DNA from 2 places in the Sutcliffiella cohnii genome. Region 2 is predicted to be linked to the other one. Evidence: riboswitches for the same ligand, from Rfam matches in the RefSeq annotation. Region 2 holds a riboswitch; the other holds the start of a gene.
What was found. A riboswitch is a leader RNA that binds a small molecule or an ion and turns the genes downstream of it on or off. The one in region 2 is predicted to bind glycine.
Positions count from the first base shown of each region.

Region 1: another riboswitch for glycine. It lies ahead of gcvT (glycine cleavage system aminomethyltransferase GcvT); the one in region 2 lies ahead of BC6307_RS06555 (alanine/glycine:cation symporter family protein).

Region 1 covers NZ_CP018866.1:2,964,687-2,982,479, reverse strand. Annotated here, with positions in the region: gene BC6307_RS25735 (DUF5658 family protein) at 60-440, shown strand; gene BC6307_RS14925 (YqhG family protein) at 417-1,217, opposite strand; gene BC6307_RS14920 (DEAD/DEAH box helicase) at 1,195-2,892, opposite strand; glycine riboswitch at 3,150-3,243, shown strand; glycine riboswitch at 3,247-3,337, shown strand; gene gcvT (glycine cleavage system aminomethyltransferase GcvT) at 3,455-4,558, shown strand; gene gcvPA (aminomethyl-transferring glycine dehydrogenase subunit GcvPA) at 4,572-5,918, shown strand; gene gcvPB (aminomethyl-transferring glycine dehydrogenase subunit GcvPB) at 5,911-7,377, shown strand; gene BC6307_RS14900 (DinB family protein) at 7,572-7,871, shown strand; gene BC6307_RS14895 (DinB family protein) at 7,835-8,065, shown strand; gene BC6307_RS14890 (rhodanese-like domain-containing protein) at 8,283-8,663, opposite strand; gene BC6307_RS14885 (lipoate--protein ligase family protein) at 8,807-9,643, shown strand; gene BC6307_RS14880 (vitamin B12-dependent ribonucleotide reductase) at 10,059-12,626, shown strand; gene BC6307_RS14875 (VanZ family protein) at 12,764-13,378, shown strand; gene BC6307_RS14870 (anti-repressor SinI family protein) at 13,454-13,591, opposite strand; gene BC6307_RS14865 (TetR/AcrR family transcriptional regulator) at 13,665-14,258, opposite strand; gene BC6307_RS14860 (pyridoxamine 5'-phosphate oxidase family protein) at 14,452-14,892, shown strand; gene BC6307_RS14855 (Ger(x)C family spore germination protein) at 15,076-16,170, opposite strand; gene BC6307_RS14850 (GerAB/ArcD/ProY family transporter) at 16,167-17,279, opposite strand; gene BC6307_RS14845 (spore germination protein) at 17,285-17,793, opposite strand, start outside.
Region 2 covers NZ_CP018866.1:1,370,035-1,383,525, reverse strand. Annotated here, with positions in the region: gene BC6307_RS06610 (DUF4145 domain-containing protein) at 1-392, opposite strand, end outside; gene BC6307_RS06605 (helix-turn-helix domain-containing protein) at 590-1,372, shown strand; gene BC6307_RS06600 (VOC family protein) at 1,425-1,796, shown strand; gene BC6307_RS06595 (DUF899 family protein) at 1,796-2,695, shown strand; gene BC6307_RS06590 (IS256 family transposase) at 2,926-4,101, opposite strand; gene BC6307_RS06585 (VOC family protein) at 4,293-4,688, shown strand; gene BC6307_RS25005 (hypothetical protein) at 4,731-5,042, opposite strand; gene BC6307_RS06575 (creatininase family protein) at 5,313-6,122, opposite strand; gene BC6307_RS06570 (APC family permease) at 6,138-7,541, opposite strand; gene BC6307_RS06565 (IclR family transcriptional regulator) at 7,705-8,469, opposite strand; gene BC6307_RS06560 (glycosyltransferase family 2 protein) at 8,648-9,961, opposite strand; gene BC6307_RS06555 (alanine/glycine:cation symporter family protein) at 10,153-11,628, opposite strand; glycine riboswitch at 11,694-11,782, opposite strand; glycine riboswitch at 11,786-11,885, opposite strand; gene BC6307_RS25000 (hypothetical protein) at 12,179-12,331, shown strand; gene BC6307_RS06550 (hypothetical protein) at 12,496-12,846, shown strand; gene BC6307_RS06545 (peptide-binding protein) at 12,912-13,491, opposite strand, start outside.

The DNA of each region.
Region 1 (17,793 bases), 1.6 Mb from region 2:
ATACGTTACAATCGTTCTTAATTAAGAACAATGAATAGAAAGAAAAAAAGAGGTGAACTATGTACGGATTATTTTTAAGTTTATTAATATTAAACGGCATAGATGGAGTTCTCACTTTTATTGGGTTGAAATTTAATATGATCGAAGAGGCCAATCCGCTTATGTCACTCCTATTCACCCACAATCCATATTTATTTTTAATTATAAAAATTACTCTATCTTTCCTTCTACTCATTTTTCTTATTAGAAAACAAATACCTAATACTAGGTTAGTAAAAATACTATCCATTTTTGCAATTGCTAGTTATTCATATGTAACTTGTCTCCATTTAGTTGGATTTATTACTGGATTTAACATAAAAAAGGGTCCAAAAAATCAGTCGATACTCATTTTTTGGACAGCCCTGTTATTGTTTTTATTTAATAAAATTCTGTGTTAAGTAAAATAGCCCACCATTAATAATTTCTACTTCTATTTTTGGTTCATATTGTTCCTGTAATGCGATCATTTCCGTTTCGTATACTTCAGGCTTTTCCTCCAAATTCTCGTAAAAGTGATTGAGTAAATTCAAATCCTTTTGCCATCTTTCACGTGCCTCTTCTGCCCATGTATGATCATCGCTAGCAATAAACCCTCTTACGTAATGCTCCAATCTTGATAGCCCACTTTGCGGTTTAATGATTGGTGACATCGTAAAACAAAAGTCCGGAATTTTTGGAGTTACACTAATGTTTTTCATCTTTTCTTGGAATTGTTCGACAATTGCTCCGGAAATTAAATGGATGCCAAGAGATTTCAACATATCTTTTTTACGGTCACATTTATATGATATTTTCAAGTTTACATTTAACCAAGGGTGTAGTGCTAAATGTCCGTTAGGTGGGACTGTTTTTACATGTTCATAAAGACGAATGTAGTTACCTAATTTTCTCGTTGATTCAAAAATTTGACGAAGGCGAGGAGAGCCGAAATGAACGACATCTCCTTTAATATCATCAGGTGCTTCATTTTGATTCGTTATTAGCGTCAATTTCATTGGATTCGGAACGCCACCTGTTTTCTCTAAATAATGCCAGTAAAAGGGGCGATTTATTAATTCTTTATCCATTTCAATCGTCAGTTGCACGGTTAAATGGTGTTGCTCGTTTTCGATAATTTCGCAATTATTCGCAGTGAAATATCGTTCTAAATAATTATGAATCTCCTGCTGCTGCATGATTTAGTGACTCCTTTCGTAACTGATCGGCAAATTGGATTACCGATGATAAGTTTTCCATTTTAATTTTCATTTCTCCTTCAGACTTAGAGTTAAGAAGAATGTCTTCCATCTGATCTTCAAAATCTTTAATATCAAGCTTAGATAAAATTTCATCAAGCTCTCCAATAACCCGTTCGAATAGATGAATTTTTTCATATAATAGCTTTAAAATGTGTTCTTCCACGGTGTTTTTCGTTGCAAAGTTATAAATATGAACATCTTTTTCTTGCCCCAATCTGTGAATCCTACCAATTCGTTGCTCTAATCTCATCGGATTCCAAGGCAAGTCATAGTTAATAATATGGTTGCAAAATTGAAGGTTAATACCCTCACCACCAGCTTCGGTCGCAATTAATACTTGTACTCTGTTTTTAAAGAGCTCTTTCATCCAATCTTTTTTTCCTCGTTTAAATCCCCCGCGGAACGGTACAGACGTAATCCCATTTTGTTGAAGAAACCATTGTAAATAAAGCTGTGTTGCACGGTATTCCGTAAAAATAATAACTTTATCATCAATTTTTTGGATTAATTCTAATACTTTCTGAGCTTTAGAGTTTTCTGAAACTGCATCAATTTTTTCTTTTATATTATGAAGTACTGCTGGAACTTCATAATTTGGATCTTCTTTTGTCTTGCGCTCAACCATGTTTTTTAATGTGAAAAATACGGCTTCTCGACTACTACACGCTTCTCGCTGCAATGTCAAAATGGAAAATTGACTCGTAATAGGAAGTTCTTCATTATGCTTTAAATCACAAATTGTTTGATAAAGCTGTTGTTCTTGTTCGTTGAATTCTATTATGCAAGACTCCACATGTCGTTTGGGCCAATCAATACCTGTATCACCACGACGGTTTCGTATCATAACTTTATTCACTAGCTCTTTTAAATACTCATCATTTTCGAGTTTTCTCTCTTTCGCTTTGAATATTTCCTCAAAGTATTGTTCGCTTCCTAAATGTCCAGGCTTTAATAAAGAAACTAGGTTAAATATTTCTTCGACTTTATTTTGAATAGGTGTAGCTGTTAATAATAAACAAAACTTCTTTTTTAGCGCTTGCACAAACTCATAGTTTTTTGTTTTATTATTTTTTAGTTTATGAGCCTCATCAATAATGACCATATCGTATTGTTGTTCGAATATAATATCACGATGAGGGTTTCTTTTTGCGGTATCAATAGAAGAAACAACTACGTCACATTGTTCCCAAACATAGCTTTTTTTCTGGGCAATTGCAGGTATATAAAATTTTTGATTTAATTCAATCGCCCATTGCGAAACGAGTGATGCAGGTACTAATATTAGTACTTTTTTTACAAGGCCACGAATCATATATTCTTTTAGTACTAGACCAGCTTCAATCGTTTTGCCGAGCCCTACTTCATCAGCTAAAATTGCTTTTCCGTTCATTTCACCCACTACTTTTTTAGCTACTTCTAATTGATGGGGCAATGGAGTTAAGTTTGGTAAATAATTAGGAGCTTGTAACCCTTCAAACTGTTCAATCGCCATATGCTCCTCTGCTTCCAGTGCAAGCTGAAATAAATCAAAGTTCGACCAAGGACCATCATCCTCCATTCTTTTCATTAAATCTTCTTGCCAACTCGAGTCGAAGCTTATTTCTAAATTCATTGAAGAGCATCCTTTCTATAAAAAAATAGTGTTTTTTTGCTGTAAATTTAATAATATGCTTATATGTAATCGTTTCCTAAGAACAAAAGACGAACTTTATAGTCATAAAAAAATAAAAATGTTAAGGGATTTATTGTTGCCTTTTTATTAGTGTAAGTGGTAGGATAATAGTGAGTATTCGATAGAATGTTACAAATATTTATTTACTAATTTGATACATTCTAGTATGACCCATTTTATCGTTAAATATGTAGCGAATGATGGCAAGGGGAGAGACTGTCAGTTTAACAGCACCGAAGGAGCAAGCAAATTATTTGTGAATCTCTCAGGTAAAAAGACTCTTGCTGGACGCAACTCTGGAGAGCGTTCCATAATTAGGGAACCACCAAAGGGGAAAGCCTTTATTCGATTCGAATAGGGTAAACTTTCAGGTGCAAGGACAGAGAACTCACTTTTACAAGGGGGGGTTCTGTCCTTTTTTGTTTTGATCAAAGAAACAAAAATCTCTATCAAATTGTTTAAAAAATGTAAATCTTTTAAAAATGTGAAGGGGGCCAAATCTGTGTCACAATTAAGTAGAACTCCAATATTTGACCTGTACAAAGAGTACGGAGGTAAGACAATCGATTTTGGCGGATGGGAATTGCCTGTCCAGTTTTCAAGTATTAAAGAAGAACACGAAGCGGTCCGTACGAAAGCTGGATTGTTCGATGTATCCCACATGGGCGAAATTGAAGTAAAAGGTACAGGAAGTCTTCGCTTTTTACAAAAAATGATGACAAATGACGTTTCCACAATGAAAGACGGTGGAGCGCAATATACAGCAATGTGCTATCCAAATGGTGGTACAGTAGATGATTTATTAATATATAAAAAGGCGGACAACGACTATTTACTAGTTGTTAATGCTGCGAATACAGATAAAGATTATGAATGGTTAATAGAACATATAACGGAAGATGTTGAAATAGTAAACATCTCTAGTAACGTTGCACAATTAGCACTTCAAGGTCCACTAGCAGAACAAACATTACAAAAGCTAACAGAGACTGATTTATCACAAATTAAGTTTTTTAAATTTATAGATGGTGTTAAAGTTGCTGGAGAAACTACATTAGTTTCTAGAACTGGCTATACAGGAGAAGACGGTTTTGAAATTTACTGTTCAAACGAGGCAGCTCCGAAACTATGGTCTGCTATTTTAGAAGCTGGGAAAGAATTGGGTGTACTTCCTATTGGTCTTGGTGCAAGAGATACACTTCGTTTTGAAGCAAATCTTGCTCTTTACGGTCAAGAATTATCAAAAGACATTACTCCAATTGAAGCAGGAGTTGGTTTTGCTGTTAAACCGAATAAAGAGGAAGACTTTCTCGGAAAAGCAGTGTTAAAAGAACAAAAAGAAAATGGTGCACCTCGTAAACTAGTTGGTATCGAAATGATTGATAAAGGAATTCCACGTCATGGCTATGAAGTATTTGTGGGTGATGAGAAAATTGGTGAAATTACTACCGGTACTCAATCACCAACTTTAGGGAAAAATATTGGTTTAGCATTATTAAAAGCTGAATTCACAGAGCTTGGTCGTGAAGTAGAAGTACAAGTGAGAAAGAAACGTTTAAAAGCAGTGATTATAAAAACTCCATTTTATAAACGTCCGAAAAATTAAGGGGGAAGCTAACATGAAACATCGTTATTTACCGATGACAGAGACTGACCAAAAAGAAATGTTAGAAACAATTGGTGTTACATCAATTGATGAATTGTTTGCTGATATTCCAGAAAAAGTTCGATTTCAAGGAGAACTTAACATAAAAAAAGCAAAACCTGAAACGGAATTAATGAAGGAATTGCAGCAACTTGCAGATCAAAACAAAAACTTAAAGCAATATACATCATTTTTAGGTGCTGGTGTATACGACCATTACATGCCAGTTATTGTGGATCATGTTATTTCTCGTTCCGAGTTCTACACTGCTTATACGCCATACCAGCCTGAGATTTCTCAAGGTGAATTACAAGCCATTTTTGAATTCCAAACGATGATTTGTGAATTAACAGGAATGGAAGTAGCGAACTCTTCTATGTACGATGGAGCAACATCGTTGGCGGAAGCAGCAATGCTATCATGCGGTCAAACTCGAAAGAAAAAAGTATTAATTTCTAGCGCAGTTCATCCAGAATCGAAAGATGTTGTAAAATCGTACGCAAGTGGTCAATACGTAGAAGTAGTAGAGGTCCCTTCTGTTGACGGTGTAACAGACCTTGACGCTTTAAAAGAGTTAATGGATAGTGACGTGGCAGCAGTACTTGTTCAATATCCTAACTTCTTTGGACAAATCGAAAAACTGAAAGATATTGAAGAAATAGTACATGCAGAAAAAGCTATGTTCGTTGTTTCGTCTAACCCACTTTCTTTAGGTGCGTTAACACCTCCAGGTAAACTAGGGGCAGATATCGTTGTTGGAGATGCGCAACCATTCGGTATTCCAACACAATTCGGTGGACCACATTGTGGTTACTTTGCTGTAACATCTAAATTAATGAGAAAAGTACCTGGCCGATTAGTAGGTCAAACAGTAGATGAAAAAGGTCAACGAGGCTTCGTATTAACATTACAAGCGCGTGAACAACATATTCGTCGAGATAAAGCGACTTCTAATATTTGTTCAAATCAAGCATTAAATGCACTAGCTGCATCTGTTGCGATGACAGCCCTTGGGAAACAAGGTGTAAAAGATATGGCTACCCAAAATATACAAAAAGCTCATTATGCGAAACAACAGCTTGAGCAGCACGGTGTTCAAATAGCGTTTTCGGGACCATTCTTCAATGAGTTTGTAGTGCGCTTAAATAAACCAATTGAAGAAGTAAATGAACATTTACTCTCTAAAGGAATTATTGGAGGATATGATTTAGGTCAAACGGATCCAAACTTGAAAAATCACATGTTAATTGCCGTAACTGAACTACGTACAAAAAATGAGATTGATACACTTGTGAAAGAATTGGGGGATGGCAATGAATAAGCAAGGAAACCAACCGTTAATTTTTGAACTATCGAAAGAAGGCCGAATTGGCTACAGCTTGCCGGAAATGGACGTTCCAACTATTAATGTGGAAGACGTTATTCCTGCCGATTATATACGCCAAGAAGAACCAAATTTACCAGAAGTATCTGAGCTAGATATTATGCGCCATTACACAGCACTATCTAACCGAAACCACGGTGTAGATTCTGGCTTCTATCCACTTGGTTCTTGTACAATGAAGTACAACCCTAAAATCAATGAAAACGTGGCGCGCTTCCCAGGATTTGCCCATATTCACCCGTTACAACATGAAAGTACTGTACAAGGTGCGTTAGCATTAATGTATGATTTACAACAGCACTTAAAAGAGATTACTGGTATGGATGAAGTAACACTTCAACCAGCTGCAGGGGCACACGGTGAATGGACTGGATTAATGATGATCCGTGCTTTCCATGAGAACAACGGAGATACAAACCGTACGAAAGTTATCGTTCCTGACTCTGCACATGGTACGAATCCAGCTTCAGCAACTGTGGCAGGATTCGAAACTATCACAGTTAAATCCGACGAAAATGGATTAGTAGATTTAGAAGATTTAAGACGTGTTGTTGGTCCTGATACAGCAGCTTTAATGTTAACGAACCCGAATACACTAGGACTATTTGAAGAGAACATTTTAGAAATGGCAGAAATTATCCACGGTGTTGGCGGTAAATTATATTACGACGGTGCTAACTTAAACGCTGTTTTAAGTAAAGCTCGTCCTGGAGATATGGGCTTTGACGTTGTTCACTTAAACTTGCATAAAACATTCACTGGCCCTCATGGTGGTGGTGGTCCAGGTTCTGGTCCAGTTGGAGTGAAAGCTGACTTAATTCCGTATCTTCCTAAACCATTAGTAGTACAACACGAAAATGGTGAGTATGGCTTTGATTATGATCGTCCACAATCTATCGGTCGTGTAAAACCTTATTACGGAAACTTTGGCATTAACGTTCGTGCATATACTTATATCCGTACAATGGGTCCTGATGGGCTAAAAGCTGTTACAGAATATGCCGTACTAAATGCGAACTACATGATGCGTCGTTTAGCGGAACATTATGATCTACCATTTGATCGTCATTGTAAGCATGAGTTCGTTCTATCAGGGAAGCGCCAAAAGAAACTAGGAGTACGTACGCTTGATATCGCGAAACGTTTACTAGACTTTGGCTATCATCCACCAACAATCTACTTCCCGCTTAACGTGGAAGAGTGTATTATGATTGAGCCGACTGAAACAGAGTCTAAAGAAACGCTAGATGAATTCATTGAAGCGATGATTCAAATTGCAAAGGAAGCAGAAGAAAACCCAGAAATCGTTCAAGAAGCACCACATACTACTGTAATTGGTCGCTTAGACGAGACGATGGCTGCGCGTAAACCAATATTACGTTATCAACCAGAATAATAAAAAAAGAGGGCCGATTAATATGATCGGTCTTCTTTTTATATGTGGAGGCACGCATCTTTTCGATAACATTAGAGATGGCTTATAAACATCTGTGTTCAGGCTAAAACATTGAGTATTATTCTTCTTAAAACGTACATAAAATCAATTATAATAAAGTAAGCGTAATCATTTATTAAAGGAGATGAGTCAAAATGTACTATGAACAAACCAAACAGATTCGACAAGATTTATTACATAATATTGAGAAATTAAATGAGCAAGATCTTATTAAAAAACTCGACGGATGGACGATAGGAGAAATATTAGAGCACTTATATCTTACGGAAAGGAAATTTGTTGGCATTATAAAGGAAGCTGTAGCAATACAAATGAATCAGAAAGAAAAAGCTAACCCCGATTTTGACTTGTCTTTTCTTATGGACCGTACGCGTAAGATTAGTGCTCCTAATGACATTTGTCCAACAGTAATACGTATGGCAAAAATGAATTAATCCAATTATTAAGTGAATCAAGGGAAGAACTAGATGAGTTTGTAAGATCAACTCCATCCAATGATTGGAACCAGTATACTAGTCCCCACCGATGGATGGGGGAATTAACAGTTGGAAAGTGGATTGAACTAATCGGTTTTCATGAAAAACGCCATATACATCAAATAGAAGAAATATTACAATCATCGAAATAACAAAAGACTGCTCAAGGTTTTGAGCAGTCTTATAATATTTGTAATTACAATTTTACTTTGTTACGTCTAGCTCCGGCGGCTAGGTCCGGCTCAAACTTCGCAATTCCTCCGTACGATAAGTCAACATCAGCTCTCTATCGTTCGCTGTGTTTCCTTTATCTCCTGCGGAAAAGCTCCAGTTTGATTGGACCTGAACGAGCCGCCTCCGCCTTTGTAATTATTTCGTTTTAATCTTTCCTGTCCATTTTTTAAATCCGCCTTGTAATTGGTAAAGCTCTTTATAGCCTTTACGATGCAGCATTTGTGCTGCACGGCCACTACGCATAGAGTTTTGACAATAGAAATAAACTGGTTTGTCAGGACGGATCTCATTCATACGCATTTTTAACTGAGATAACGGAATATTTCTAGCACCTAAAATATGGCCACCATCAAATTCCTTAGGTTCTCTTATATCAATTAACTGTGCTTTACGGTACCCTGCACGGAATTCTTCCTCAGATAGTGTTTTTAATATTTTTCTTTGATAGAAATAAACAATAACAGAATAGATAATAATCGCAACTACTATTGCAAGTAAAACATATAATGATGTCAACGTATTCAACCCCTCTTTTCTATGTGTACTAAATAATTATATAAAAGGTTGTCGAAAAAGTCATCTTCTAACTAAAAATTTTGCTAGTTAGTATATCTTTTGCTAGACTTACATTATATACATAGTAAGAGAGGAAAACATAAATGGCGAAAGAAACTTGGAGATATATTGATTCTGGCAACCAATCCCCATTTTTTAATATGGCTCTTGATGAGGCCTTATTAGATTGGCATAGTGAAGGGAAAATCCCTCCTACCATTCGATTTTACGGATGGAACCCACCTACGCTTTCGATTGGCTACTTTCAAAAGGTAGATAAAGAAATTAACATGGATGCAGTCAATCAAAATACGTTAGGGTTTGTAAGAAGACCAACGGGTGGACGAGGTGTTTTACATGACAAAGAATTAACATATAGCGTTATTGTGTCCGAAGAACATCCAGAAATGCCTAAAACTGTTACAGAAGCTTATCGAGTCATTTCAGAAGGCATATTAGAAGGGTTTAAACAGCTTGATTTGGACGCTTATTTTGCCATTCCGAGAACTGAGGAAGAAAAAGATGGATTGAAAAATCCCCGGTCAGCAGTATGCTTTGATGCGCCTTCATGGTACGAGTTAGTTGTTGAAGGTAGAAAAGTAGCAGGAAGTGCCCAAACGAGGCAAAAAGGTGTTATTTTACAACATGGCTCGATTTTACTAGATATAGATGAAGATTTGTTGTTTAGTCTTTTTGTATATCCAAACGATCGTGTAAAAGAACGAATGAAACGGAATTTTAAAAATAAAGCAGTTGCAATTAATGCTTTAAGAAAAACTCCTGTTTCGATGGAAGAAGCTAAAATAGCTTTTAAAGAAGGATTTGAAAAAGGGTTAAACATTCATCTAGAACGTTATGAACTTTCTGAAAGTGAAATACAATATGTAGAAAAGCTAGCAAATGAAAAATACGCTACAAAAGAATGGAATTTTAAAAGGTAACGAGTTAATTCTCGGTACCTTTTTATTTTTACCGTCGTTAACATGATTACAATTAAAAGTAAACATGTTTTGACGAAAAAAATATTTATTTATATTTTGGATATCGATTTCGAGAAAGCTTGATACATCAAGTTATTAATAGTAGTGGATATTTTTCAACCTACAAAATATCGCAAAATTCGTCATGAAAAGGATTAAATCTTAATTTCTCTCATTTTATCTCTGTTTTTTTATTATTTAGCGATTTGACAAATAGAGAAATAGTAGGTCTTGAATCAATATGTTGTGTTCTTGTTGATAAAATATATACTATATATAGTTGTTTTATGTTGAAAGTTCATCAATAGATGTGTTATTTTATGATTATACTTTTAAATAGTCATATAGAAGATTAGTAGAATAAGGAGTTGTGATGATGGTTATATCACTTAATGAACAATCAAAGCTGAATAGAGAGAAATTAAATAAAGATATTCAGCAATTCCCTCAAGTACATGAAATTACTGACGACATGAAGCTTACTCATAAAGGTGTTTCTCGTTTAGTAATGTTAGATAGATACGCTTTTAAAGATACAGAAAAGCGTACACTGTCGGAAGGCGACTTTGTTGTGCTAACGATAAAAGAAGATCCAAAATTCCCAGCAAGAGGATTAGGATTTATACAAAGTATAGATTGGACTACCAATAAAGCAAAAGTTTTAGTAGAAGAAGAATATCGTGGTGTACTATCAAAAGAAGTAGAAATAGAAACAGGAATCGTAGAACGGTCTCTTGATGTTATTGAAAAACCTCTTGAGATCTTCTACGAACAAATTGCAAAAAGAAATGCAACAGGTTTAGCATCAGTAGAAAAAACGGAAGAAAAACGTAAAGAATGGACTGAGAAGTTTTACCAGGAGCTAGTATCAATGAACTTTGTACCAGCTGGGCGCGTATTATATGGGGCTGGCTCAGGCACGGAAGTTACATTCTTTAACTGTTACGTAATGCCTTTCGTTCAAGATTCACGTGAAGGTATTTCAGAGCACCGTAAACAAGTTATGGAAATCATGAGCCGTGGTGGCGGTGTAGGTACAAACGGATCGACACTTCGTCCAAGAAATACACTAGCTCGCGGTGTAAACGGTAAATCATCTGGTTCTGTTTCATGGTTAGATGACATTGCTAAACTTACACATCTTGTTGAGCAAGGTGGATCCAGACGCGGAGCTCAAATGATCATGTTAGCCGACTGGCATCCTGATATTATTGAGTTCATTATTTCAAAAATGCAAAATCCTAGAATACTACGTTATTTAATTGAAAACACAAACGATGAAGGTATAAAAAAGGCAGCGGAAGATAAGCTGAAATTTACACCGTTAACTCTACAAGAAGAGTCAATGTATCAAGGTATTGTAAATTACAAACATATTCCTGGATACGGTGGTTTCAGTGAAGGGATTATTAGAGATGCAGAACTTAAGTTAAGAGAAGGCGGAACATACTCTGTTCACAATTCGGAGTTCTTAACAGGAGCAAACATTTCCATCTGCTTAACAAAAGAGTTCATGGAAGCAGTTGATACCGATAGTGAGTACGACCTTCGTTTCCCAAGTGTTGAAAACTATTCCAAAGAAGAAATGGAACACTACAACAACGAATGGCATCAAGTAGGTGACGTTCGTGAGTGGGAAAAGCAAGGTCACGGCGTACGTGTGTATCGCACAATTAAAGCTCGTGAACTGTGGAATTTAGTTAATATTTGTGCAACATACTCCGCAGAACCAGGAATTTTCTTCATGGATAATGCGAATGACATGACAAATGCAAAAGCATACGGTCAACAAGTTGTAGCAACTAATCCATGTGGAGAACAGCCGCTAGCTCCTTACTCTGTATGTAACTTAGCAGCGGTAAACCTTGCTGAAATGGCAAATAAAGAAACAAAAACAGTCGACTTCGAAAAACTAAAGCGTACAGTAGAAGTCGGAGTAAGAATGCAAGATAACGTTATTAATGCAACACCTTACTTCTTAGAAGAAAACAAAAAGCAAGCGTTAGGAGAAAGACGTGTTGGTTTAGGTGTTATGGGGTTACATGATCTTCTCATTTACTGTGAATCTGTTTACGGTTCAGATGAAGGTAACAAATTAGTTGATGAAGTATTTGAAACGATCGCAACAACTGCATACCGCGCTTCGATTGAGCTTGCGAAAGAAAAAGGTAGCTTCCCATTCTTAGTTGGCGAAACAGAGGAAGAGACAGCTAAATTACGTGAGGCGTTTACACAAACTGGTTTCATGAGTAAAATGCCTGAAGATGTTAAAGAAAACATTAAAGCTTATGGAATCCGTAACTCTCACTTGTTAACTGTTGCTCCTACAGGTTCTACTGGAACGATGGTTGGAGTATCGACAGGATTAGAGCCATACTTCTCCTTCTCTTATTTCCGTAGTGGTCGTTTAGGGAAGTTCATGGAAGTAAAAGCTGATATCGTTCAAGAATATTTAGATCGTCATCCTGAAGCTAATCCAGAGGAATTACCGGAGTGGTTTATTTCCGCAATGGAATTATCCCCAGAGGCGCACGCGGATGTTCAATGTATTATCCAAAATTGGATTGATAGCTCTATTAGTAAAACAGTTAATGCTCCTAAAGGATATTCAGTAGATCAAGTAAAGAAAGTATACGAGCGTCTATATAAAGGTGGTGCAAAAGGTGGTACGGTTTACGTGGATGGTAGCCGTGACACACAAGTTCTAACTTTAAAAGCAGAGGAAAACTTTGCTGGAGATGTAACAGAACAATTAGAGATGGTGGAAGAAGAGAAAAAGCCAGTAGTACTAGTTGAAACAATTCATGACCTGCGCTCGACTAATGTTACTTTCGGTTCTGAAGTTGGTAACACTTGCCCAGTTTGTCGTGTAGGGGAAGTAAAAGAAATTGGCGGCTGTAACACGTGTACGGATTGCGGCGCGCAATTAAAATGTGGTTTATAAACGTTTGAGAAATTAAGTAGCTCGTCCTAACGAAAAAAGATGTTAGGACGAGCTACTTTTTTAAAAGTAATATTCCAAATTGTGGTATTATTAAAACTGCAATTAAATTACATATAAGATGAAGTAACGGAGGGAATATGAGTTTAATACTGTTATATGTATACAAAATGATAGAGTATATGGTAATTGCTGTCCCTTTTTATATAATAGGTAGATTTGTTTATATGAAAAGGAAAAAACAACAAGCAAGTGTAGGGCGAGAGTTGCTATTAGGCTTTTTTTCTCTTTACATCATTGCAGTAGCATCCCAAACGATTATTCCAAAATGGGATGCGGGGATTATTAGTTCGACGGGAGAATTTTATTTTAATGTACAATGGTCAAATGAAATAGCTAGCGTCAATATCATCCCGTTTCGGACACTTTTCCTATATCTTCAAGCAAATCCTAACATAGACAATTGGAGTAGTTTATCAATGGTTAATATATTTGGGAATATGTTTGTTTTTACACCGATTGGAATTTTCGTTCCTCTTCTTTATCGAAGAGTGCGTTCGCTTAAAAAGATATCAGTAGTTGCTCTAGCGGTTACATGTTTCATCGAAATAACACAATTATTTATCGGACGAAGTACAGATATTGATGATGTTATTTTGAACACAATTGGAGTTATGATTGGTTATGGGATGTTTGTCTTTATTAAAAGGAAGATTAATAGGAGATTAAAGGGGAATAAGAAAGTTTGGGGATAGGGAAATATACAGTAAATAAAAGACTAGAATACTAGATGTTCATTCTAGTCTTATTGCACCACAATCATCTGAATTCTATCGGTCATTTATGCTCTTTTCGTCCAAAAATTCCTTCACTTGTTCTATCGTTAAGCCAATTTCTTTCGCGATTAAAAGAAGCTCAATCCAGTCTGGGTCTAGCATATCATAACTTTTTTCCTTTACCGTTTCCATTCAAATCATCCCCAATATTAAAGGCTAGTAAAACAACCTAAGCACAGTCTTTCTCTAGTAGAAACGAAATATGTTATTTAACTTGCAACCCGTATAATAAAAGATCAACAATTTCTCTTGCTAATTCCTCAGGCTTTTTTTTATCTTGAAACAAATAAGTGGCAGTAAGACGTTCCATAATACCAACTAAACTCTCTGCAACCGTACGCATTTCCACATTCGTCCGAAAGTATCCATCTCTCTGTTCAGACTCTAAGTTTTCCGTGATTAGCTGGACAATATCATTTTTTATCTCTTCTGCATCATCAGACAGATAAAGTCCAATTTTAGTTAAGCTTCGATTGTCATAAAAAAATTGAAAAATTGCAGTTAAGCCGATGGCAATTCTTCCTGGAAGGGAATCTAATTCTAGCCCTGTTTCTAGTCGGCTTTTTTTCGTAAGGAGAGCAAATTTGTTTCGAAACAAGCCAACTAATTCCTGAAATATTGCTTCTTTACTAGGAAAATAAAGATAAAAGGTAGGTTGCGTAACTCCAGCTTTTTTCACAATTGTGCTTATTTTCGTTGAGAAATATCCATGTTCTGCAAATTCATCAGCTGCTATCGATAGTAATTGAGCCTTACTATGCTCGCCACTGGAACCTTGCTTACGGCCCCTTTTTCCCATTATGTAAACCCCTCATTCCATTATATTACTCAAGAGTATTATCTTATAAGAAGTTTAATCTCGTCAAGTTGTTTTTTACAAAATATTTCGAATAGTTCATAATAATGTTAAAGTTCGATTAGAAGTAAGAGGTACAAGAACAAATAACTTTAAATGATAATTAATGAACTTTTTTTAAAGAGAGGTTTTAAAAGTGAAAATTATTAAAGATAAGAAAAGAAGTTTCGATTTGGAACAGTTCCTAGCTAAGCCTTTGTTCGCGCATTTGTCGACAGTCGAAGAGGACTTTCCAAGAGATTCCCCAGTTTGGTTTCTTTGGAATAATAACATACTTTGGATTATAGGGACTTCTTCCGATAGTTTTCCAAAGAGAATAAGGGTAAATAGAAACTGTGCTATCGGTATCGTAGATTTCGACGTGAAAACCGGTCTCGTATTGCATGCGGGTTTTAGAGGTGTTGCCACTGTTGAGCCATTTAATCATACAATTGCAAATCGATTGTTGGCGAAATATTTAGGAGAGAATATGGAACAATGGGATCCACGATTTAAACATTTGGATGACAGTAATGTTTTAATACGTTTCAAACCTGAGACGGTAGTGGTTAGAGATCAATCATATAGTATTAACTAATCGTATAGTTGATTTATAATTAATATTCGATATAAGACTAGAAGAAATTCTATAATTCCTTCCCGCGTTTTGCCATGTATAAGAATTAGTGTTCTCCCACCTCCACGGTATATATAACATCTGTTTAGGTGGGAGGTAACGGTTTATTCTAATGGTTTTTATTAACAACCCTCTACTGAAAAGTTAACTAATTGTTCCAGGTGAGACAATTGTTACTTTTACATTCGTTTTAATTTCAGCATCCTTTAGAACCTTGTTCCAGTTTTCTTTTGTCCAGTTGCTACTATTTCGTACTTTTACTTTTTCTCCTAACCCAATTGGATCAATTTCTAACTCTTGAAAGTGCTTAATTACTTTTCTTAGCTGTTCATTCAGCTGCTCGCTCACTTTTTGTTCTAATTCCACTTGGTTTTGTAACGTATCCAACTTTTTATGCCCCTCGTAGTCAATTACACTTCCGTTAACAAATAAATTAGTTGAAATAGTTAAGTTTTGTAAATCTCCATTTGTTTCAATTAATATTCGGGTTTTGACAAATCGTAATGTCGTAACCCCTTCATTTAATGAAATGCTCATATCAGGAATGTTTCTTCTTTTTTTTAATGCTTCTACTAATTTTGCTTCTTCGGGACTTATAGTGGAAATAAATTTATCCCCTTTAAATAATGCTACTCTCGTAATTTTTAGCGAGTTTTCATTGATTACTTCTAAGTAAGGGGTGGTAGGATCTGAGATATTGTCTGTAAGCCGATAAATAAAATCATGTATTGTAGTAAAAGGATTAAACGCGACTGCTATTCGCGGTGTTAATAGTTCATTAAGGTACACATTAATTTCAGGCTTGTCTTCATATGGTAGCGAGAGAGCTTCTTCAGCAGAACCACTAATAACAGCGACGAACACATTAGCCCCGACGTTAGGATCTCTATAAAGATGTTCAATAGTCTCCCATATTCCAACTTTAGCGGCATACTCCTCACTAAACAATAATACCCTTAATTGAGCTAGTGATAGTATTTTTTCAGATATTGTTGACATTTCTAACACTGCCTGATGTGGAACTTCCACTGTTGATGTCCCTTGCTGTACTTTTTCTTTTTCTTCCTCTCTCGTAGGAGAAAGTGTCATAGTTACTTTTACTTGTCTTTCATCAACATAATCAAAACCCATTATCCCAACCATCCCTAAATCTTCTATAACCGGATACTCTACATTTGGATTTTGACAACTAACTACAATAGGTAATAACAAAAAGGCGATAAGAAGTTTCGGTTTCAAGAAGTGAACCCTCCTTTACGAGAAGATTTATCCATTATATTTTTTAATAAATAAGTGATCATTAATAGATAAGGGATAGCTAACATAAAGTATCCATAAAAAATATTCCATTCATAGAAAAGAAGTAGTTGTATTTGGAAGGGAATAGGGCCGTTAAATAGTATCCATGATAGAAAAGCGACTGCGTAAAGATGCCAAGTACGATTTTTATTTTTGGAGAAAATAGCATCAAATCCCTTTTTAGAGATCCATAAATACGCTGCAGAAGTAGATAAAATTAAAAATGCCCAAAGTGAGGTGCCGAAAACCTCTACTCTTTCTATAAACGGTAGTTTTACAGCTTGAAATAGATTAAGTAGAGGAAATAGCAAATTAGTAAGCTGCCATTCAGAAAAGTAAACTACGCTAGCTAGCGATATAATAACGTATATAATAACTACAATCCAAATACCAATGCTAGCATGTAGAAATGCCCTTTTTTGATCCATGATATAGGGAAAGAAAAATGCTAATATGCCAAAACCGAAAAACGCTTCAAATCCATAATGGATAGACTTGCCCCATTCCAATAAACTTACTTCCCATGTAGGAATAACATTAACCCAGTGCCCAGCTTGAAATGCCCACTTTGTAAAAATCATCATCCAGGCTGTAAAGAAAAAAGAAAACATACAAAACCGAGCAATAGATTTTATTCCCCCTAGGACAATGGTGACTAATGGAATGTAAAGAGCAATAGACATAAATGATACTGTATAATTCGGTAATGCAACCGTTTGGACTAGTCTTAAGTATGAATGAATTACATTACCTACTTGTAAAATTCCATAAAATATAATTAATAAATGAACAATTGTCCCTAAAATTTTCCCCCATAGTTTCTCAATAACAATAAAAAAAGGGTCATTTGGGAATTTTCTTCCTATATAGACAATTGGGAAAATAGAAATATTGGCAATAACACCTAACAAAAAGGGGACAATCCATTGGTTGTTTCCGACATTACTAATGTCCTTTGGAAGGGTTAAAAGCCCAATTCCGATCATAATATTTTGTACGAGGAATATAACATGGTACTTATTGAGTTTTTTAAATCTTCCCTTGTCCATGGACATTACTCCTCATCTAGTGGTTTAACAAGATCTTTTTTTGCTCGTGAAATTCCAGGTCTCTTTGTCATATACTTAACCGGCGCTCGGAGAACACTATTTAATAAATCAGACCATTTTCTTGGAATGACTGGCGAAATAAATGGAGAGCCAAGTGACGTTAGGTTGGAAAGGTGATTTATTAACCAAGCGAGTGTTACCATTTGCCCAAACATTCCAAGCACACCTGCAGCAATTATAAATAAATAGCGAATAAGGCGTATTGCGTTACTCATTAAAAAGTTTGGAGATATAAAGGATAGAAGAGCAGTAGTTGCAACTAGTACAATTAATATATTACTTGCAAGTCCAGCCTCTACAGCAGCCGTTCCGATAACAATACCGCCTACAATACCAATTGTTTGTCCAATCTTTGTAGGCATTCTAGAACCAGCCTCCCGAAGTATCTCAATAACTAGTTCAATGATAAGTACCTCTAATACAGGTGGAAAAGGTACTCTCGCCCTTGAATCAG
Region 2 (13,491 bases):
ATGGATAAGGGAGCGTACACCTCAACGTACCACTTAACTACTTTAAAAAGTGCCTCCCACGATAGAAGTGCTTCAGAAAACCGAAACATTCTTGCATCATGCGCTGCTTGGTTTCCTAACTGACGTACTTGATGTAACGCTTCACTCACTTCAGCAGTTAATATGCCGTGATCACTTAATATATCTAGTCGTTCTTTTAATGTCATCCGAGGCTCTTCTTTTAACTTTTCTAGCTTCATTACTTGTTGCAAAATGTTTTCTACAAACACCCTAGCATGCGTCAACATCGTCCGCGGGCTAGTAAACACACTGTTCTCTAACTCTCGCGCTACAAATGCTAACTCTTTTGAAACAGGTTCTAAAAATGTATAAAAATAGGTCGATTTAGTCATCGGGACACCTCTATTGGTCTAGTAAATTGCTAATGTTATTTTACCATACTAATGGAATAGTACTTAAGGAACAATATAGCAAAAACTGCCCATGCGCTATATTTAAATTTTTTCCTTTCAATTTTCCGAAAAGAGGTTTTTAACTGAAATGTGTAGAAATTTATGGAGATAGAATAATAGTTAAAAGGTGACTCGTTATGACAAACGAAAAAACGAAAATTATCATACAGGCAATTGAATATATGAAAGAACATTTAGATAAAGAAATTACGTCAGAAGGAATTGCGCTACATGTTGGCTATAGCCCTTATCATTTTAGTAGAGTTTTCAAAGAAGTGACAGGAATTCCGCCTCGCCACTATTTATCTGCCTTACGAATTGAAGCTGGGAAGCAACGATTAGTAAATTCGTCCGATTCGATTCTGAAAGCTGTACTAAAGGCCGGATTTCGTAGTACAGGGACATTTAGCTCTAAATTTAAACAGTTCGTTGGATTATCACCAAAGCAATTTCAAAAAAATATCGAGCCGTTACATCGGTTCGTTCACGACTATGATTCTTCTACCATCCTGCAACCATTAGAAGCATTAGCCCCCTCTGTGACATGCGAAGTAAAAGCTCCACCAGATTTTAAAGGAATAATTTTCGTTGGACTTTTTCCTAGACCAATACCTGACCAAGCGCCCGTTGTCGGAACTGCCTTCGATTATCGCGAATCAATCTGCACATTTTCTAACGTTCCGAAGGGGAAGTATTATGTTCTTTCCGCTGCAATCGCAAAAGGAGTGAATCCTAAACATTATTTTGTTCTATCTCATGCGTTAAGAGGTATAGCAGAAAATACTGTTGATACACAACTTCATTCAACATCGTTTACAGAAGTTGTTTTAAGAGAACCATTGCCATATGATCCACCTATCTTAATCAATTTACCAAAACTACTATTTGATACGAAAAAGCGCAAACAAGAAGAAAATTAAACAGGCTATTCATGATAATTTTATGGTAATCATTTTGTAAAGGGGCTTTGAAATGTTAAATCAAGTTTGTGTATTAACGATTAAAGTGAACGATTTAGAGAAAGCGGTAGAGTTTTATACGAACATACTAGATTTTACAGTGGAGAAAAAGTATGGCGATACGATTATTCAGTTAACACATCATGGTCTTCCCTTCATTTTAGAAAAAGGAGATGCTACAACTCTTCCCTCCTCTTCTAACGTATTACTAGCTATACAATCCAGTAATATTCAGGACGATTTTCATCAACTTCGTGAAAAAGGCGTTAAACTGCTTTTCGACGAACCACAGCCTTGTCCACCAGGTTATTTTTTCATCATAGAAGATAATTCCGGGAATCAATTAGAAATTGTCCAATTTGTAAATAAAGGAGAAGAAGTCTAATGGAAAAAATCGAATTATTAAGTGAAATCGAAGCATTGGAAAAAGAAATCTATGAAAAGAAAATGAAGTTAATGGAAATGAGGAAATCTGTACCTCGTAACGAGATGAAAAATTATCAATTCCTAGATTCAATGAATCGAGAAGTAAATTTACTTGATTTATTCGGCGATAAGGATGAATTAATTGTTATTCAGAACATGGGGAAATCTTGCTCGTATTGCACGATGTGGGCAGACGGCTTTAATGGGGTCTACCATCACATCATTGAAAAAGCTGCATTTGTTGTGGCAACTCCTGATGCACCAACCGTTCAAGATGCGTTTGCGGCAGAACGTAGATGGCAATTCCCGATGATTTCTACGATTGGTACCACTTTTAAGGAAGACTTAGGCTTCATGAAAGACGGCTATCAATATCCAGGTGTTTCTACCTTTCAAAAGGATGCAGACGGGAAGATTTTTCATGTCGCCAATGCCCCTTTCGGACCTGGCGATGAATTTTGCTCCGTTTGGTATTTATTTGACTTACTTCCTTCTGGTCAGAAAGGTTATCGTCCAACGAGAAATATCAATAAAAAATCGGAGTTCGAATTGACGAACAATATAGCTATTCAAGTAAACGACTCACCGAAAGCTATTGATTTTTATACTAATATTTTAGGCATGATGAACGTCTTCTCCAACGATTCAGAAACGAAGCTCTCTTTCGGTGGGCAACATATTTTCGTGGAAGAGAGCGCAGCAAATCGAGTCTTTTTTGAGGTTGCTGTAAAAGAATTTACGGTTGCTAAGGAGCTCTTATTAACAAATGGTTGTACAATCACGAAAGAATACAGTGAGAAAAGCATCATGGTAGCCGATCCTTATGGATTACATTTTCATGTTTTTGAACGGGTATAACTGGTACCGTAGTATCGTAAATAATTTGGAGCGTATCGCAATTAAAGGAGTCCATATCGCAATTAAAATCGGATTACCGCAAATAAAGGAGTCCGTATCGCAATTAAAATCGGAGTACCGCAAATAAAGGGGTACTGTCAATAATTATGTGTAAGCATTTGTACTCAATGAGTTATATGTCTTTGTTAGTGGAGGATTCAGGCAGCCGCGGCTGCCTGAATCCTCCACTTTTAGGCTTTGGGATACCGCTCCTCAAACATTTTTAATATTTGATCATGAGCTAGGCCGAATCCACTTAGTTTTCTTCTTGACCAGCGCTCGTTATAGTCGATAGAGGTCAGGTACGTAATCTTTTCAGCTGCTTCAATGTTAGGCAGGCTATTCATGGTTTTTAACCTCTTGCGGATTTCCTTAATGGTACGCTCAATAAGATTTGTAGTGTAGATGTACTTTTGGACATCCTCAGGGTAGCGTAAAAAGGTTAAGAGTACTGGAAGGTCTTCTTCCCAAGAAGCTATTTCTCGACTGTAGCGCTTTTTCCATTTCTCCCTGAGCTCTCCGAACGCTTTCTCAGCTTCTTCGTATGTGCTTGATGTATAGACTTTTTTAAAATCAGTACTTAGCTCAGCTTGATCCTTCTTACGTGCTTTATTCATAGTGGAACGGACCTTGTGTATTACACAACGTTGAACATCAGCTTTTGGAAAGATGGAACGAAATGCCTCTTCGAGACCAGTCAGTCCGTCAAAAACGCCTAGCAGTACTTCCTGTACTCCTCTGTTGCGCAGGTCCTGGAGGATTTCCTTCCAACCATTTGAAGATTCTATTCCTCCTACATAAAAACCAAGGATTTCCCTGTGGCCTTCCGGAGTAATTCCTAGAACAATATAGACAGCTTCTTTGGCTACTGTATCTCTACGAATCTTTACAAATAAAGCATCAAGAAATAAAGCACAATAGCGCTCCTTTAAAGGGCGGTTCTGCCATTCAATCACATCCTCCATCACGGCAGATGTGATATTCGATATGGTGCCAGGGGAATATTGTTCCCCAAGCAAGTTTTTCAAGATGCTCCCTACCTGACGGACTCCAACCCCGTGTTGATAAAGTTGAACAACGAGCTCATCTACTGCAACCATTCGCCTCTGATAAGGCTCAAACATATTAGTTGTGAACTCTCCCTTACGATCACGGGGAACAGCCAAATCTTCAACGCGGCCATACATGGTGTCGAGAGTCCTCGGATAGTATCCGTTACGCGAATTTCCTTCTCCGACAGGTTCGTTCTCTAGTACACTCTTGATTTCCTCACGCAAGATAGTTTCTATTTTCTCCTTTAGGAGATCCTGCATGGAGATTTTTAAGATAGTGGCTAAATCTAATTTATCTGTGTTAAAATGAGACATGGATAAAGTACTCCTCTCAAAGGTTATTGTGGTGATAACTCAGAGAGTACTTTGTCCTTTTTTATTTGTCTAGCAAAAGGACTTACACATACTTTTATACATCATCAATAAAGGAGTCCGTATCGCAAAAAAAAACAGCTATCGACGCAATACCTTGTTTTGCGTTCAATTATACATATAGGAGCGATAGAATGAATTTCGAAATGACTACTCAAATAAGAGTTTCTAACATGAAAGAAGGACAAAAATGGTACGAAACACTGTTAAATAGGAAACCAGACTTTATTCCACACGAAGGATTTGCAGAGTGGGAACTCCTTCCAGGATGTTGGTTGCAGGTCGCGGAGGGAACTCCCGCTGATGGTAGTGGTCCACTTCGATTTGGCGTTTCTAATATAGAAGCGGAAAGAGATAGACTTGTTAAAATGTTAAAGGTTCCTAGTTTTGACATACACTCCAGACCAGAAGTACCAGTCAAATGGGGTACCTTTACAGACCCGTGGGGGAATCAGCTTGGATTTTTTGAATACTTGAATAAGAATGAAGAGCAGGAACGGGTTAATAAGATCCTTGGAACTCTCGCGTGATAGAGATTACCATTTTTATGAAACCGTAAAGAAGTATCTGTATTACGGTGCAAACTCAATGGCACCTGTAAATAATAAAATGATCGTTATTATCCAAAATATAAATAGTGAGGAAGACAGAATTAATCCAAGAATAGCGAGTCCATTCTTTTCTGTCTTCCTTTTTAGTCCAACGATTAACAAAATTATGCCAGTACTTGTTAGAAAAATCGTCATATAATCCCCTATTGTGCTCCCGATATTCGCTATTCTTGTTGGTGTTACAAAAACAATAAAAAAACAAATGAGTCCTATTAATAGAGAAAGATAGCTAATGGGGCCGTATTTTTTTGGGGTTTTGCTTTCACTTTTCACTATGTCACAACCTTTCTTAAAAAAATGTTTATTAATTTATTTTTATTGATCATCCTTGCTCATTTAGTACAAAAATAGACTTATAAGTATTTAAACCATTCTCACCCCATCAAAAAACGCCGCGTATAAGCGCAGCGCTCTTTGTAATCTATTTTTCATTTAAGCCAGGCACATCTTTTCTTACAACATCAAACAACCGGAAAACATATTGAGGACGTCCCTTAATTAAGGTGTCCCTAATAGAGTACAGTTTACTGTATGAAAGTCACCTTAAAGCGGTATTTCACGCTTTCTCACTTCCACCGTTACTTCTTCCTCACAATATCGCACAAGTTCTATTAAGTTTTTCACTAATGCATGATGATAAATTTCACCGTTTTCCTTTGTGGAAACTGTTGGGTCGCCTACGACTCCAATATTCTTCGCTCCTTCACGATATGTACCAACATCGCTTGGGACAAAAACGGTATCACCTTCAACGAACGGATCATGCTGTAAGAATGGGTGTTTGTTGTGTATATTCTTTACAGCTTTTGAAGGATCACATAAGTCTGGGTACAAATAGTACATATGTGATGTTTCCATCTCTGCAGCATGGCCTACCCCACCAGGTTCGGATACCTTGATTTCTCTAGCAATTTGATCTGCTATATAGAATGGATCAGCTATTGCTAGAAAGGCACCCGTTTCATTTCGAAGCTTTGTAATCGCAATTTTTAGTGGTGGTAGATTTGCTTCACGGTGACCATTTAAAATAATGATTTTTTCGAAGCCATGGTAGACAAGGCTTTTGCAAATATCGTACACAAGATTTGTTAATGTTTCTGGACGTAACGTTATCGTTCCTGGAAACGCCATATGATGGGGCGCCCAGCCAACCCAGTTCGGTGGAGCAACTAATGTATTTGTTTTTTGCCCCACTTCTTCTGCTACCCGAAGCGCCACAAAGGAGTCGGTTCCGAGTGGTAAATGCTTTGCGTGTTGTTCGACACTTCCAACTGGAACAATTATCGTCTTTTTATTTTGTAAATAACCTTCTACATCTTCCCATTTATTTTCTTGTAACCAAACACTTTTCATCTTTCTCATCTCCTGTTAGTCTTTTGTGATGTTTTCCATGTCCCTTTCATCTAAGTACTCCCAACGGCTTCTTGAATAAAAGAAATAAAATGCCGTGATTAGTACCAACCAACTTATTCCAATTAACAATGGAATTGGCTGGATATATGTTAAAATCCAGAATGATGCAATCGCCGCAACAATCGCGAGCACCGGAATGTTTTTTATATTTACCGGGTAACGAAATAATGGTTTTAAATGGGGTTGTTTTACCCTTACAACAATAAGTGCAATGTTCATAAGCCCCATCATGAGCCAGTTTGCAAATACAGCTGCACCGACCGCTATAGAGATGGCTTGCCCGTATCCCATTGTACTCATGAGAGTGGTGCCTAACGCAATAATTCCAGTAAACACAGTTGCTGCTACAGGAACGTGTGTCTTCGGATTTACTTTTCCTAAAAAGCCAGGAACAGCTTTCTCCCTTGCAGCTGCGAATATCATTCTCGACGATCCTAATAAACAACCAACTGTTGATGTTCCAGTAGCAGTAAGTGCTGCAATGGCAATTAATACGGCACCAACTCCAGGTAACACTGTTTCAACTGCGAGTGATAATGGTGCTGTTGATGCAGCTAATGCACTTGGGTCTGCTGCAGATACAACTCCAAATCCTGTCAAACAATATAAAACAACTACTGTCACTAGTGCAGACACTTGCGCTAAAGGAAGATTCCGTCTTGGTTTTTTCGCTTCCTCACCAAGAGTTAACACAGCCTCTACTTGCATTTGTCCAAAAGCAATTAATGCAGTTGCTGCAAAAACACCAGTCCATCCATTTGGTAAAAAGTCGCTGTGCATGAATGGGCCTGTTGGATTGTGGAAAATAGTAATAATCGCAATCGCAAATAAAGCAATCACCTGAATAATAGAGAAAATCGTATTAACTTTACCAGTAGTTTTAATTCCAATTAGCAACAATCCCGTAATAGCGATTGACACTACTGGCGCAACTAGAGTTGGTGATAGTGACGGGAAAAGAAAATTAAAATAACCTGCAAAACCTAGGTTTACTGCCCCTGCTGCAAATGCAAAGGATAAGAAGTAAAGACCTGAACACCATAATGCCATTAGTCTACCTAAATCCTTATGTATCGGGGTGAAAGCAAACTTAGAGTATGCATAGGACGCACCCTCATATGGCCAATTTGAAGCTAGTTCTGCGTAACTCAAACTTGAAAGAATTGCAATAACACCTGCAATTAAAAAAGCCACAAACAACGCAGGTCCTGCTTGTGCAACTGCCGGACCGATAACCGTGAAAATTCCTCCCCCGATTAACGCTCCAACACCAACACTCCATAAGTCAACAAAACCTAATCCTCTACTGAGCTTACCAGTTCCTGTAACAGGATGATTCGTAGATGTTTGTAGATTCATAAACACTACCTCCATTTCATTATGTGAAATAATTGTTTCATAATTAAAAATATTGTTCTTATTGTACACTATCATTTACTAAATTTCATTCAATTTTTAAAATTTTCTATAAAAACAAATAAAAACAGGCTACCCAATCTGGACAACCTGTAACGTGGATTTATTAATGTAACTTTTCATGTATGTTCCTGGCACAGTCTTTTAATCTAGCAACATGTGATTCTAACTGATTGTTAAATTCACGGTCAATACCAATCACACTTAATGCAGCCATTACATTGTTATTAATATCAAAAATTGGCACAGCAATCGCAGCTGTTCCTTCATGTAACTCTCCCTTACTAACTGCATAACCTTTTTCTCTTATATCTCCTAGTTCAGAAAAAATCATGTCGTAATTTATTTTGGTGTGTGGGGTGAACGGCGTATACGTATAACTATCTAAAATAGCCTTTTGCTCTTCGTCTCGGATAAACGCTAATAAAACCCGTGGACAGGCCGCTGCATATAAGGGAACTCTTCTCCCTACCTGCGGAAAGACACGAAATGCCGATAAAGCTTCAAATTGTTCAATATAGACGGCTTCGTTTCCATCCCGGATAGCTAATTGAACCGATAAACCGGTTTCATTTCGAAGCAATAGCATTTCTTGTTTGGCTAGCTCCCGAATATCAAAATGGCTGTTTACAATTTGACTTTTTTCTAAAAAGGCCATACCAAGCTGGAACTTCAATTGTCCGTCCTGATTGACTCGTTTTATATATCTAAACTTTTCAAGTGAGGAAATCATGCGGAAGACTGTTGGCTTTGAGAACCCCGACTTTTTCGAAAGCTCGTCCAATGTTAAAGATGGATTTTTTAAATCAAAGCATTCAATAACTTGTAATGCTTTTTCTACACTACCATTCTTACTCGCTACCTCTCTCATCTGCATATCTCCTTCGACTGAATGTACCTTTACTACTATCAGTTTAACAAGAAAAAGTAATGTCTGTCACTATTAATCGAAGGAGAGTAACTTGTAGAGACTATGGAAGAAAAGGCCATTATAGCCTGTTTCGGTTAATCCATAATCTCTAATACACCTAACTTCATGAATCATAAACTTATTTCCAAACTCTTTTTAACTGCAAAAATTCTTGTGCATATCCCAAAACTGATATGGGGGACATAAACATTTGATACGTTAATACATACGCAAAGAAACCAAATATATTTTTTCTAATCTTTAACCCTAACCTATCAAATACTTTTCGTTGATAATGATACATTGTATAGTTCGTTAATAGTGCTAACGGTAAAACAAAAAGTATCGTCGCACCAACGATATAGTAATAGCCAAAAATGGCCAATATCAGCCCTGGAATCCAAACAAAGGTGTATACAACATCTAAGTAAGGGAAAATAAGATTTGTTCCGGTAAGGTACTTTGTGAATATAGAGGGTTGATTCCAAGGTTTTACTCTTTTAAAAGCTTCTATCATTCCTCTTGCCCATCTACTTCTTTGTCTTACGAAATGAACTAATGTTTCAGGAACATCTGTAAATGCAACTGCAAGAGGCTCAAAATATACTTTACAATTAATTTGTAACATCTGCCACGTTAGCACGATATCTTCCCCTATTGCATCATCCCAACCTCCGAGTTTTTCAAGGGCTTCCCTTTTATACAAACTAAATGCTCCTTGGGCTACTAATGTTCCTTGGTAAAATCCTTGTAGTCTTTTTATTGAAGCAATACCTAAAAAATAATCCCATTCCTGAATTCTAGTCCAAAAATTTTTACGACTATTTCGAACAAGTACAGAACCTGCAACAGCGCAAATTTCGTTTGGAGCTGATAATAATCTACTTACTAGTAACCGAACAGCTGGTTTCGTTAAGATAGTGTCTGCATCAAGAGTAATAATTAAAGGGGTATCAACCATGGCTAATGCTCGGTTAAGGGCAAAATTTTTACCCGGTTTTTCTTCATATATAACCTTTAAATCAAGATTATATTCCTGACCCGCTTTTAATGCCACACTACTAGTTAGGTCTGTCGATGCATTATCAATTACAATAATGTTCATATCTCCTTTATAATCTTGTTTAGCAATATGACGTATGGTATCACTAATTCCCTTTTCCTCATTTTTACAGGAAATAAAAATGGAAACGGGCTCTGTTGGATCGTGTACCTTAAATTTTGGTTGATTATCAAAGAAAAGACTAAATACCAAAAATGCATTTAAATATCCAGGTAAATAGGCAATTCCAGCGATTATTATAATCGAAGGAATTATTCCAATTACTTGTCCTAATTCTTTTATCCAAGGTAAAGAAATAAAAACCGAAAATAAGAACCACAAAAAAGCGAATACATGGCAATACCAGAACTTCCTAACAACTGGAATATAATAGTTTTTTTTAGTTTCCATCCCAAATCACCTATTAATAGTTTCACCAAAGGGGATGTTTTTATCATTAATAATTTATGAACACGAAAACAGGAAACTTTAAATAGGTAGGGGTTACTTTTTATGCTAGAGGCCTGAACAACACCTTTTTTAATAATAAGCTTAAAGTTAAATGAAAACCGCCCCATTAACCACAGGGCGGCTTTCTTCTATTATGATACTTTCTGTTCTTCTTTTTTATCCTCAGTTTGTTCATACCCATCAGCCCAAAAGTCTGCGTTTTTAATTCCTAGTTTCGTAGAATTAAAGGTTGGGTCAAGGCCTTGTTTTTTCTGTCTTTCATAGTCTTTTAACGCTAGTAAAGCTGGTTTAGATAGCAATAGAATGGCGATTAAGTTGAGCCATACCATTATTCCAAGACCGATATCCCCGAGTGTCCAAGCTAAACCTGATTCTTTTACAGTACCGTAATAAGTCGCGGCAAGAAGGACTAGTTTTAAAATGGTAGACGCGATTTTGCTAAATCTTTGATTAACAAGATAGGCAAGATTCGTTTCCGCTATATAGTAATACGCCATAATCGTAGTGAAGGCGAAGAAAAATAGTGCGATTGCGATAAATGGTGAACCGAATGTAGGGAAGACAGATTCTACTGCTACTTGCGTGTAGCCTGTCCCTTCTTCTACGCCAGTAATGTTTTGTACAACATATTCTCCCGTTCCTTCGTCCATCGTGTTGTATGCGCCTGTGAATAAAATCATCAAAGCGGTGGATGTACAAACTAGGAAGATTCCGATATAAATAGAAAAAGCTTGTACCAGTCCTTGTTTAACAGGGTGAGAAACTTCCGCAGCAGCTGCTGTGTGAGCACCTGTTCCTTGCCCGGCTTCGCTCGCATAAAGACCACGTTTTACTCCCCATGCAATCGCAGAACCGATAATTCCGCCGAATATCGTATCAGCACCGAAGGCACTTGAAAAGATTAAGGAAAACACTTCTGGAACCTTGCTTATGTTAACGATAATAATAGAAAGTGTGACTAATATATACCCCATCCCCATAAACGGAATGACAACTTGGGTAACATTCGCGATACGTTTAATTCCACCGAATATAATTAAACCTAATATAATAATGAGAACAATCCCAGTAACCTTCTTATCAATCGAAAAGGCATTGTCAATCGCAATCCCGATCGAGTTCGATTGCACCCCAGGCATCAGGATGGCCATCGCGATTAAACTTGCGATGGAAAAAATAACAGCATACCATTTCCAACCTAGACCTTTTTCAATATAATAAGCAGGACCTCCACGGTATTCTCCGTCTTTTTTTTCTTTATAAATTTGCGCTAGCGTTGACTCGACGAACGCGGACGCTGCACCGACAAAGGCAATGACCCACATCCAGAAAACTGCTCCTGGACCTCCGTAGAAAATCGCCATTGCAGTTCCTGAAATGTTACCAACCCCAATACGGGCTGATAATGCTAAAGATAATGCCTGGAAGGAAGATACTCCTTCAGCTGAGCTTTTTCCGTTAAATAATAGTTTTCCCATTTCTTTCACGTGACGAATTTGTAGGAAATTACTACGAACTGTAAAATACACTCCTACAGCCACACAAAAGATGATCAACGGCGCACCCCATAATACATCATTGAGGTTTTTCATTAGTTGTTCCAACATACAATATTCTCTCCTTTTTTGTACAAGCAAAAAAGGACAGTAAGATGCCTTGTAACTTCACCCTGCTCTGTCCTTATACCTGAAAGTTTGACTTTATTGATAAAACAATAAAGCTTTCCCCTTTGGTGGTGTACTTCTTACACGCTCTCCAGAGGCGCGTCCAGTTGTGGTCCTTCTACCTGAGAGATTGGTTTCAAGGGTATTTTTTGAAACTTGCTCCTTCGGTGGCTTCGATTGCTCTCTCCCATAACTTTCATCCGCTTATTTTTTTATATGAAAGAATATTACTATCATTAGCATTACTTTGCAAATATAATTTTAGTATTTTATAAAAATAATAGAATTAACAAATGATCTAGTTTATGGAACATAGCAAGTTGCTGCTTAGCTACTACCCCTTCTACCGGGTATCGCCGATCATTGATAACGATTAGCTCATGAAAATTGTCTGGAAGTAAATGAAGCGACAAAAAAATTAGTCACACATACTATGACATTTCTATTTTTTTAGATATAATTACTTTCGTACTATTTAATAAAGGTGGTCACCATGACAAAGTGCCTAGACGGTGTATATTCTATTATTCTATACGAATTAACTAAACTAGTTGATGAGTATTATCGTTGCCCTGACCCTTGCATTAGGAATGAAATATATAAAGATATTCTTCTTTTAAGTGAAGCTGTTAACCAAGACTATTAGTTTTGGTTTTCTTTTTTGCTTGGCGTTTTAATTTTACATACTATTAATCTACTTCACTTTTTCATAGATAAATGTTGATTTATATGCCAACATACTTCCATGCCCTATCATTCACTCTAGTAAATGCATACTCTATCTTATGAAAATAAGGGAGGTTAAAAAATATGCAAGAAAATATCATCAATACTATTAGACAGTCTTTAATAGATAGTCTTTCTACTCTCACTCCTGGACATTATATTACGATCGTGGATGAAGAAGGCAGAACTAGGACATCAAGAGCTAGTGAAGAGATTTTACGCCCAGGAGAAATTGGTGTTGTGTTTTGCTTACCTATTATAGGAGCGCCAACGAGAAGATTACCCGACGTCAATTTAGGACGAAACCAATACGTTAGGGCTTTTTGTGGATTAACGACGATTGATGTATTCTGTAGTCAAAGAATAAGTGGTCCTCCGACACGAACAGTTTCGATGAGAACAGGGGAGTTTTTCGTTATTACTTGTGAACGGTAAATAAGATTATACAAAAAACAGGAGGCTAGCATTCGCCTCCTGTTTTTTTAGACGTGTAATCTAAATTACTCCGCCAACCACCAGTTTTTTATGTTATAAAAACCGTTACTTGGATGAAATTCAAATCCACCTAAGTTTATTGGTAATGCATAATGTACGTTTGGATAGTATAAAAATGTATACGGTTGGTCTTCCGAGATTTGTTGGTATAGTTCGTGTAAAACTTCCAATCTTTTTTCATCGTCTAGGATTTTTACATTTTCCTCTAGTAATTGATCAACCTCTGGATTACTGTGTTGCGTATAATTTAACCCTTGTTCTCTATGCTTCGAGTGAAAGTAATCCGTTTGATCTGGGTCTACCCCTAAACTCCATCCATTAATACATGCATCGTACTCATGTGCCATATTTGCACTAACAAACGCACTCCACTCTAGCACTTTTATGTTGACTTCAATACCAACCTCTTTTAATTGTTCTTGCGCAATTACCGCGATTTGTTCACGGGCTTTATTACCTTGGTTCACATTTAATGTGAATTTGAATTTCTCTCCATCTTTATCAAGAATGCCATCTCCATCTGTATCTTCCCAACCCGCTTCTGCCAATAAAGCTTTAGCTGCTTCTAGGTCGTAATCAAATACA